Paraneptunicella aestuarii: one gene and its partner. The protein of the gene in region 2 interacts with the protein of the main gene of each other region in a pairwise test. Links are inferred from orthologs where the notes say so. Each region holds a gene or a part of one and is shown on either strand. Other genes may lie near its edges.

The links. The genes of interacting proteins can lie anywhere in the genome.
Region 1: the proteins of KIH87_RS00525 (region 2) and KIH87_RS09575 interact in binary tests that used the Escherichia coli proteins (3 or more experiments, as listed by UniProt). The link is inferred for Paraneptunicella aestuarii from one-to-one orthologs.

Annotation. Positions count from the first base shown.
Region 1 is NZ_CP074570.1:2,317,478-2,322,324, reverse strand. Bases 1,088-4,422 are described here. They hold KIH87_RS09575 (2-oxoglutarate dehydrogenase E1 component), read right to left. Parts: upstream 4,114-4,422; coding sequence 1,288-4,113; downstream 1,088-1,287. Other genes in these bases: KIH87_RS09570 (succinate dehydrogenase iron-sulfur subunit), read right to left, coding at 4,302-4,422; odhB (2-oxoglutarate dehydrogenase complex dihydrolipoyllysine-residue succinyltransferase), read right to left, coding at 1,088-1,278. Also shown: more of odhB, read right to left, coding at 1-1,087; more of KIH87_RS09570, read right to left, coding at 4,423-4,847. UniProt on the Escherichia coli protein: E1 component of the 2-oxoglutarate dehydrogenase (OGDH) complex which catalyzes the decarboxylation of 2-oxoglutarate, the first step in the conversion of 2-oxoglutarate to succinyl-CoA and CO(2).
Region 2 is NZ_CP074570.1:122,325-126,803, reverse strand. The notes cover bases 523-3,489. They hold KIH87_RS00525 (ATP-binding cassette domain-containing protein), read right to left. Parts: upstream 2,984-3,489; coding sequence 1,061-2,983; downstream 523-1,060. Other genes in these bases: KIH87_RS00515 (alpha/beta hydrolase family protein), read right to left, coding at 3,483-3,489; KIH87_RS00520 (YheV family putative zinc ribbon protein), read left to right, coding at 3,187-3,396; KIH87_RS00530 (TIGR02444 family protein), read right to left, coding at 523-1,068. In the rest of the region: KIH87_RS00535 (hydrolase), read right to left, coding at 1-498; more of KIH87_RS00515, read right to left, coding at 3,490-4,479. UniProt on the Escherichia coli protein: Genetic data indicate it may be involved in ribosome assembly or function.

The DNA of each region.
Region 1 (4,847 bases), 2.2 Mb from region 2 along the record:
AGGAGTAGACATCAAAGAACCAAATACGCCACCATTAGTGATGGTGAATGTACCGCCTTGCAATTCTTCCATAGACAACTTGCCGTCACGACCTTTAATAGCAAGGTTTTTAATACCCTTTTCAATCTCAGCCAAAGACAATTGATCACAATCTTTTAATACTGGTGTTACCAATCCACGAGGCGTAGAAACAGCCATAGAGATATCGAAATAGTTGTGATAGCAAATATCGTCGCCATCAATTGACGCATTCACTTCAGGGAATCGCTTCAACGCTTCAACAACTGCTTTCACGTAGAAAGACATGAAACCAAGACGAATGCCATGTTTCTTTTCAAATGCATCTTGATATTGCTTACGAATATCCATAATAGGTTTCATGTTAACTTCATTAAATGTCGTCAACATGGCCGTAGAATTCTTGGCATTTAACAAGCGAGTAGCGATAGTCTTACGCAAACGGGTCATAGGAACGCGTTTTTCTGTACGATCTACCATGCCAGTAACTGGAGCGGCAGCTGTAGAAGGTTGAGTTGTACTCGCTGCTGGCGCAGGAGCAGAACCACCTTTCAAATGTGCTTCCACATCTTCACGGGTAATACGACCATTTTTGCCCGTACCACGAATTGATGCAGGGTCGATATCTTTTTCAGCCAACAAACGACGAACTGACGGGCTAAGTGCTTCACTGTCAGAATCAGCTTCTGCTTCTGCTGCTGGTGCTGCCGCAGCAGGAGCCGCTCCGGCACCCGCTACAAATTTAGCGATAATTTGCTCAGCGTTTACCGTTTCGCCTTCCTGAGCCAGGATTTCACTTAAAGAGCCATCGGCAGGCGCGACAACTTCCAACACAACTTTGTCAGTTTCGATATCAACCAAATTTTGATCTCTGGAGACAGCTTCACCCGGCTGTACATGCCAGGTTGCAACAGTTGCATCAGCAACTGATTCAGGAAGAACCGGAACTTTAATATCCATGACTTCACCTTTAGAACTGGATTGAGATTTTGCTTCAGCAGCGGCAGGTTTAGCCTGACCGGCGCTTTCTTCCAATAATGCAATAACTTGTTCAGCTAAAACGGTATCACCTTCAGCACCGGTAATGCTGGAAATAACACCATCATTAGGCGCAACCACTTCCAACACAACTTTGTCGGTTTCAATATCAACCAAATTTTGGTCGCGAGATACTGTGTCACCTTGTTTTACATGCCAGGTTGCCACAGTGGCATCAGCTACAGACTCCGGCAACACGGGAACTTTAATTTCAATTGTCATGGTATTCCTTTAATTAATTTCTAGTGCTTCGGCAACAACCGCTTTTTGCTGTTGGTTGTGTATTGCCAGATAACCTACAGCAGGGGAAGACGATGCGGCACGGCCAGCATAAGTCACTTTTGCCCCTTCAGGGATGGCTTCAACAAAGTGATGTTGACTACAATACCAAGCTCCCTGGTTCTGAGGTTCTTCCTGACACCAAACCCAGTCTTTAACATGTTGATATTTTTGAACAATTGCTTTCATTTCCTCTTGAGGGAATGGGTACAACTGTTCAATACGGATAATGGCAACATCGGTTTGTTCATTCTTGCGGCGTTGTTCTAACAGGTCGTAGTAAACTTTGCCTGAACACATAACCACACGTTTTACGCCTGCCGGTTTAATCTCATCAATCTCATCAATCACTTCGTAGAAGCGACCTTCTGCCAACTCTTCCATGGAAGAGACAGCCAAAGGATGTCTTAACAATGATTTAGGTGACATGACGATCAATGGACGACGTAAAGGTCGGATGATCTGACGGCGCAACATGTTGTACACCTGCGAAGGTGTAGAAGGCACACAAACCTGCCAGTTGTGCCCAGCAGACAATTGCAGGAAACGCTCAAGACGCGCAGAACTGTGCTCTGGCCCCTGACCTTCATAACCATGAGGCAACAATAAGGTTAGACCGCACAAACGTCCCCACTTATGCTCACCAGATGATAAGAACTGGTCGATGACAACCTGAGCGCCGTTAGCAAAGTCACCAAACTGAGCTTCCCACAGTACCAAAGAACCGGGTTCTGCTGTTGCATAACCGAATTCAAAAGCCATGGCCGCCGCTTCAGACAATACAGAGTCATAGATTTCTATTTTCCCTTGCTTGTCACTAATATATTCCAGTGGCATATATTCAGCAGCGTCAGTTTGATTATGTAATACAGCGTGGCGATGGAAGAAAGTACCACGTCCACTATCCTGACCAGTCAAACGGATATTATGACCCGCTTCAAGAATAGTGCCGTAAGCCAATGTTTCAGCCGCACCCCAATCAAGCAGTTTTTCCCCTGCCATCATAGCTTCACGATCCTGATACAGCTTACGCACTCGTGAATGAAGTTTAAACGATTCCGGGTACTCACAAATCTTGGTACCGATACGCTTCAATTCACTCACAGAAACCGCGCCCTCATAGGCAACGTTCCACTCATTCCCGATATAAGGGCTCCAATCAACAGAATGTTCTGTCATTGGACGCCATTCAGGAACAACGCAAGCACCGTGATCCAATGCTGCGCGATACTCATTGACTAACTTATCAACTTCATGCTCTTCAATCACACCTTGAGCAATAAGTTGTTCAGCATAAAGTTGACGAGGAACAGGATGTTTCTTGATTTTCTGGTACATCAACGGCTGAGTTGCATTGGGCTCATCCGCTTCGTTGTGACCGTGACGACGGTAACACACCAAATCAATCACAACATCGCGTTTAAAGGTATTGCGATAATCCAACGCCAGCTGTGATACGAAAAGCACTGCTTCCGGATCATCAGCATTTACGTGAAAAATCGGAGCCTGAACCATCTTGGCGATATCAGTACAATACTGGGTGGAACGAGTATCAATGGTTTTGGATGTAGTAAAACCAACCTGGTTGTTCACCACTATGCGCACTGTACCGCCCACTTTAAAGCCACGGGTTTGTGACATATTAAAGGTTTCTTGTACAACACCCTGACCCGCAATAGCTGAGTCACCGTGAATGGTAATTGGAAGAACCATGGAACCATTGTCGCATTCACGACGATCCAGGCGCGCTCTTACCGATCCCATTACCACCGGATTAACGATCTCAAGGTGAGATGGGTTAAAGGCTAGCGCCAAGTGAACATTGCCACCCGGTGTTGAGAAATCAGAAGAAAAACCTGAGTGGTACTTAACGTCACCCATGCCCAATGATTCATCATGTTTACCTGAGAATTCATCGAACAGGACTGATGGATTTTTACCCATCACGTTAACCAACACGTTCAAACGACCACGGTGAGCCATACCGATAACCACTTCTTTGGCACCGTTTTTACCCGCGTGTTTGATCAAGCCTTTCAACATTGGAACCAGTGCATCACCACCTTCCAATGAAAAACGTTTAGCGCCCGGGAATTTAGCCCCAAGGTATTTTTCCATACCGTCAGCCGCGACCAGACCTTTCAAAATGTCGATCTTGGTTTCACGATCAAATTTAGGTGTGGACTGGGCACCTTCAAAATATTTTTGGATCCAGCGCTTTTCTTCCGTATTGGTGATGTGCATGTACTCAGCACCAATGGAATTACAGTAGGTTCGATTCAGCGACTTATATAACTCGCCAAGCGTCATCTGCTCTTGACCGACGGCATAAGAGCCTACGTTATATACGCTATGAAAATCTTCTTCAGATAGGTTGTGATATGACAGTTCAAGATCTCTTACACGCTCTTGATGCCATAACCCCAGAGGATCGAGATTGGCATGTTGATGCCCTCGAAAGCGATAGGCATTGATTAGCTGTAGAACTTTAACCTGTTTTTGGTCAGCTTCGGTTGCAACTTGTTTACTGGCGGCAACAGGCATTTTAGCCTTTAAACCTTGCTCGGCCATTAAACGGAACTGGTTACGCACTTCACTGTGTTTGGTTTCCAGTGCTACTCCGTCTACTTTCGGCAATTTGTCGAAAACTTCTCTCCAATCCTCACTGACACTCAGTGGATTGTCCAGATAAGCTTCGTATAATTCCTCTACGTAAGCAGCGTTACCCCCAGCCATGTGAGACGATTCCCACCATGCTTTCATCACGCTTTCGTGCATCGTTTGCCCTTTCTCAAACAAATATTAATCGTTAATGGTTGCAGTATAGCCAAAGATCCCATGCACACACAGACAAGCCGTTATGAGCGGAGTGCACTGTTTAAGACATGCTTTGAATACTTCGTTTACTATGCCTTCTTCCTTGCTATGTGGATCTTGCCAAAGCCAGATCCACATTTGCATTCCTGTTACATCGCTCGTTGCAATAACATAGATTTAATCTGACCAATTGCTTTAGTCGGATTCAATCCTTTTGGACATACACTCACACAGTTCATGATGCCGTGGCAGCGGAATACGCTAAACGCATCATCAAGTTCACTCAAACGAGCTTCGGTGGCTGTATCCCTGCTATCAGCAAGAAAACGATATGCATGTAACAGACCCGCAGGTCCAATAAACTTATCTGGATTCCACCAGAAAGACGGGCACGATGTAGAACAACATGCACACAAGATACATTCATACAAACCGTCAAGCTTTTCACGCTCTTCTGGAGATTGCAGATATTCTCTTGCAGGCGGTTGTTTACTGTCATTAATCAAAAACGGCTTGATCTTCTCGTATTGAGTGTAGAACTGGGTCATGTCGATAACCAGATCTCTCACTACAGGCAAACCAGGTAAAGGACGAATAACAATTGTGCCATTCCCCAGGTCTGACAATGGAGTAATACAAGCCAACCCATTCTTACCATTCATGTTTACGCCATCTGAACCACAAACACCTTCACG
Region 2 (4,479 bases):
AGCAACTCCCGCAGAAACTAACGACTGATGGGGATTTTCGCCAAGCAATTTCAACAGCATATTGCCGCCAAGGGAAAAGCCCATCGCCACCATTTTAGGCACATCCAAAGATTTCTGTTTCAAATACTCCAGAAAATACAATGCATCACTGGTTTCACCAGAATGGTAAGAACGAGGCAGCCGGTTCGGCTCGCCACTACATCCTCTGAAATGCATTAACACTACCCACCAGCCATCCTTAAATAACTTGGCGATCATGTCATTGGCATAATGAGAACGAATCGAGCCTTCGAGTCCATGGAACATGGCAACCAGCCCTTTGCAGCCAGAAGGTCTTTCTGACCAGGATAAATCAAGAAAATCGCCATCAGGCAGTTCCAAACGTTGCGGTATAACATTGAGCGCCTCGCGACGCTGGAAAAATCTCGGCCAAATGGTTTGTATATGACGATTTTTAGCCCACCAAGGTGGTGTAAAAGAATGGTTGTTCCTTGACATATTTAGTAATTCACACTCACCAATTTATAAGGAATTGAAGGACAAACTGGCTTCATACAACCAGTTAATATGGCGTTTCAACTCTTGATTATGGGGGTTGTTTCCACGAGAAAGCAATAACTCATACTGAGAAAGGTTGTTAAACCTAGCCTGATCCATAAGCTCCTTCATACATTGTGAATCGATGTCCAACATAGCAGCAACCAAGATTTGCTGTTGCTCCTTCTCCTTTTGCAGTTCTTCTTTTTTCAGTGCCTGATAAGCCGCTTTACTCGCTTCATCTTCAATATAAAGTTTTGCTTTTCTGCGCTTCTCTCGTAGAGAACGAATTTCAGCGTCACTCTCTTCGATAACCTGCAACAACTGAACCAACGCTTGTTGCGATAACTCATAACTCTTCGTTTGCATAAAACAACACAACAAAAGCGCGTTGATGTTTGCGTCGAAATCATCTTGCAAACGTAAACACACCGAAGCGACTGGCTTACCCTGATATGTGGCAGCATAAAACTGCCATGAATACTGCCAAAACTGTTCAGCAATCTGCTTAATGTTACTGGTTTCAGCCATACTCTCGGTCAAACTCCTGTTGCGCTTGCTCAAGTTCATCCTGAGCTTCAAACCAGCTGGCTTCGGCCTCTTCTAATTGCTGTTTAAGATCCGTTTGCTCTGCCAGCAATGCGATCAGTTGGTCTTTTTTGTCCTCGGAATATAACGCGGTATCCGACAGCTTTTCCTCAATGCTCTGTAGCTTTTCAGAAAATGAATTCATGGCTTTTTCAGAGCGGCTAACCTGATCACGTAACCCTTTGGTTTTTTGCCGGAATTCCGCCTGTAATCGCTTTTCATCCTTACGATTTATCTTCTCGGGCTTATCTTGAGCTGTAGCCTGTGTCGCTTCTGCTGCCTGCAATTTTACAGACTGCATGACCCATTGCTGGTAGTCACCCAAATCACCTTTGAACACATCAACCGTACCGCCATCAACCAAATAGAAATCATCACAAACAGAGTTCAGCAAATAACGATCGTGCGATACCAGCAACACTGCGCCGGTATAAGTTTGAAGCGCAAACGTCAGCGCCTGACGCATTTCCAAATCTAAATGGTTGGTCGGTTCGTCTAGCAATAACAAATTCGGTTTACGATAAATAATCAACGCTAAAACAAGACGGGCTTTTTCACCGCCCGACATTGGCCCAACTGGCGCTAATGCGTCATCACCTCGAAAACAAAAACCACCGAGATAATCACGCAATTGTTGCTCTGTTGCTTGCTTGTCGAGCCTTTGGATATGCCATAAAGGCGACTCGTCGAAATTCAACTTTTCAGCTTGATGCTGAGCAAAATAGCCAATGTTTACGCCTTGGCTAACCTGATAATCGCCAGCAATGGGCGATAATTCTGACGCGAGCAACTTCACCAAGGTAGATTTACCAGCACCATTATGCCCCAACAAGCCAATACGACTACCAGGAACCAGATTCAGGTGAATATCGCGCAAAATGACCTTGTCGCCATATCCAATTTGAACTTTCTCTAATTTAATTAGTGGGTTAGGCTCTTTTTCAGGTTCAAAGAATTCAAATGAGAATGGATTTTCTTGCTGGACAGGAAGAATATCTTCCAACCGAGAAAGCTGTTTAACCCGGCTTTGTGCCTGTTTAGCTTTCGACGCTTTGGCTTTAAAGCGATTAATAAAGCTCTGTAAATGAGCAACCTTCGCCTGCTGTTTTTCATATTGTTGCTGTTGCAGCCTCAGGCGGGCAGCTTTTTGCTTCTCGAAGCTGGAATAGTTTCCAGTATAGGTCTGAAGCTTTTGTTGTTCAAAGCTCAGAATATGCGAGACCGTATTGTCCAGAAAATCCCTGTCGTGCGAGATCAACATTAATGTACCAGGGTATTGTTTCAGCCACTTTTCAAGCCAAATAACAGCATCTAAATCCAGGTGGTTAGTGGGTTCGTCGAGCAACAATAAATCTGACCGACAAATCAACGCACGAGCTAGATTCAAGCGCATACGCCATCCACCAGAGAATGAATCGACTGAGTTCTGCAATTCCGCCTGCTTAAATCCCAAGCCTTGTAAAATAACCGAGGCGCGTGATTCAATGTCATAACCACCCGCAATCGCAAGTTGGTCGTGCCAATGAGCAATGTCATCGCCACGGTTCTCGGCTTCTGCTCTAGCTAACTCGTTTTGCACTCGAGTAACCTGAACATCCCCTTCGATGACATATTGCAAGGCTGGCATAGCAACCGCTGGCGTTTCCTGCTGCACAGCAACCACTTCCCAGGTTTTGGTCACAAACAGTTCGCCAGACTCAACATGGGCATTGTTCTGAAGCAAAGCGAATAAGCTCGATTTGCCGCATCCATTACGTCCAATTATGCCCATTTTCTGCCCAGGCTGGATATCAGCAGAAGTGTCTTCTAGCAGCACCTTGGTGCCACGCATTAATGTAATCTGGTCAATTCTGATCATTAGCCTGTATTACTCAAATTCATTGCTAGCGGAATAAAACTGGCGGGGATTCTACCTTGTTCAGAGCCAAGCGCCAAAGGGTGTGTGAGATTTTATGGTAGGCAGGTTTATGGTCGGTAATATGCAGCATTTTGGAGGAATACGATGAACTGGGTTATGATGTGCATCCATTTTGCAGTTCAATTGTTCAAATATCGTATTCCATGACTCAAAAGTTACGTAAAAAGCGCTTTATCGCTGGCGCCACTTGCCCGCAATGCAAGGCTCAAGACACCCTTATGCTTTACATTGAGAACAATGTAGAGAAATTACGTTGTGTTGCCTGTGATTATGAACGCTCACAGGTTGACGAAGAGGTCGAAACCAAAAGTGGCGCATCAGATAATGTGATTGGGATTTTTAAGCCAGAATAAATTACGCTTTTGGCCGTAAACACAACAGAGTGTTCAGGTTACCAAGCTCTTGGTCTTTATTGGAGCTCGGCAACCTACCATCAGTTTTAATTTTCTATAGCTGTCTGAACAGTTTCCTTCTTTTGCTGTCCAGCTTGCATATCAAGATGTTTATTCAAGAACGGCATTAAATGATCGTAAAGCTGCTCAACTTCTTCAACATCCTCAAAACCATGTCCGATATCATCCATTATCAACCACTCATGAGGAATATCAGCCAACTGCAACAAACGCCGCAATCGCCAACTATGTTCAACATCAACTCGTCCGTCCTTTGTGCCATGAGCTAAAAATAGCGGACGTGTGATTTTGTCAAACAGGTAAACCGGGGAATTATCCATCAATTCCTGCATCTGAGTTTCAGGATCGCCAACAATTTCTTTTAGCCTTTTAGTCAGATCTTCATCGTTTTGAACAGAACTTTTATTAAAGTTTAAAGGGAGATCCATTACACCTGCGAATGAGGCTGCACAACGGTATTTTTCAGGTGAGCGAATTATGCCCATAACAGCCGAATAACCACCGTAACTTCCCCCATATAAGCACACTCTATTTTTATCCAATTCAGGATGGCTTTTGATTACATTCTCCAAGGAAGCTTCAATATCATCTTCTATTCCCCTTCCCCATTGTTGCATACCTTCTAGCTTGAACGCTTTTCCATAACCACTAGAACCACGATAGTTTACCTGTAATACGGCATATCCATTATATGCCAACCACTGCGTATCAGGATCAAAATGCGCGTCATCGTTAACACCAATAGGCCCACCATGCGGCATAACAATTAAAGGAACGGAATCCAAATTAAAACGGGCAGGCATTGTCAGAAAAGACTCTATCTCAAAACCATCATGAGTAGTGGTTTTTACTGAATGAGTTGGTGATAGGGTAACATTTTGCAAACGGGGATTTGCATAACCAATAAAATGACATGCCTTACCAGCAGAGTCACACAGATGATATTCAGAAGCTTGAGTATCGGTGTTGCTAAATATGATCTGATGCTTTAAATCATCAGACATACTGGTCACCCAATATCGC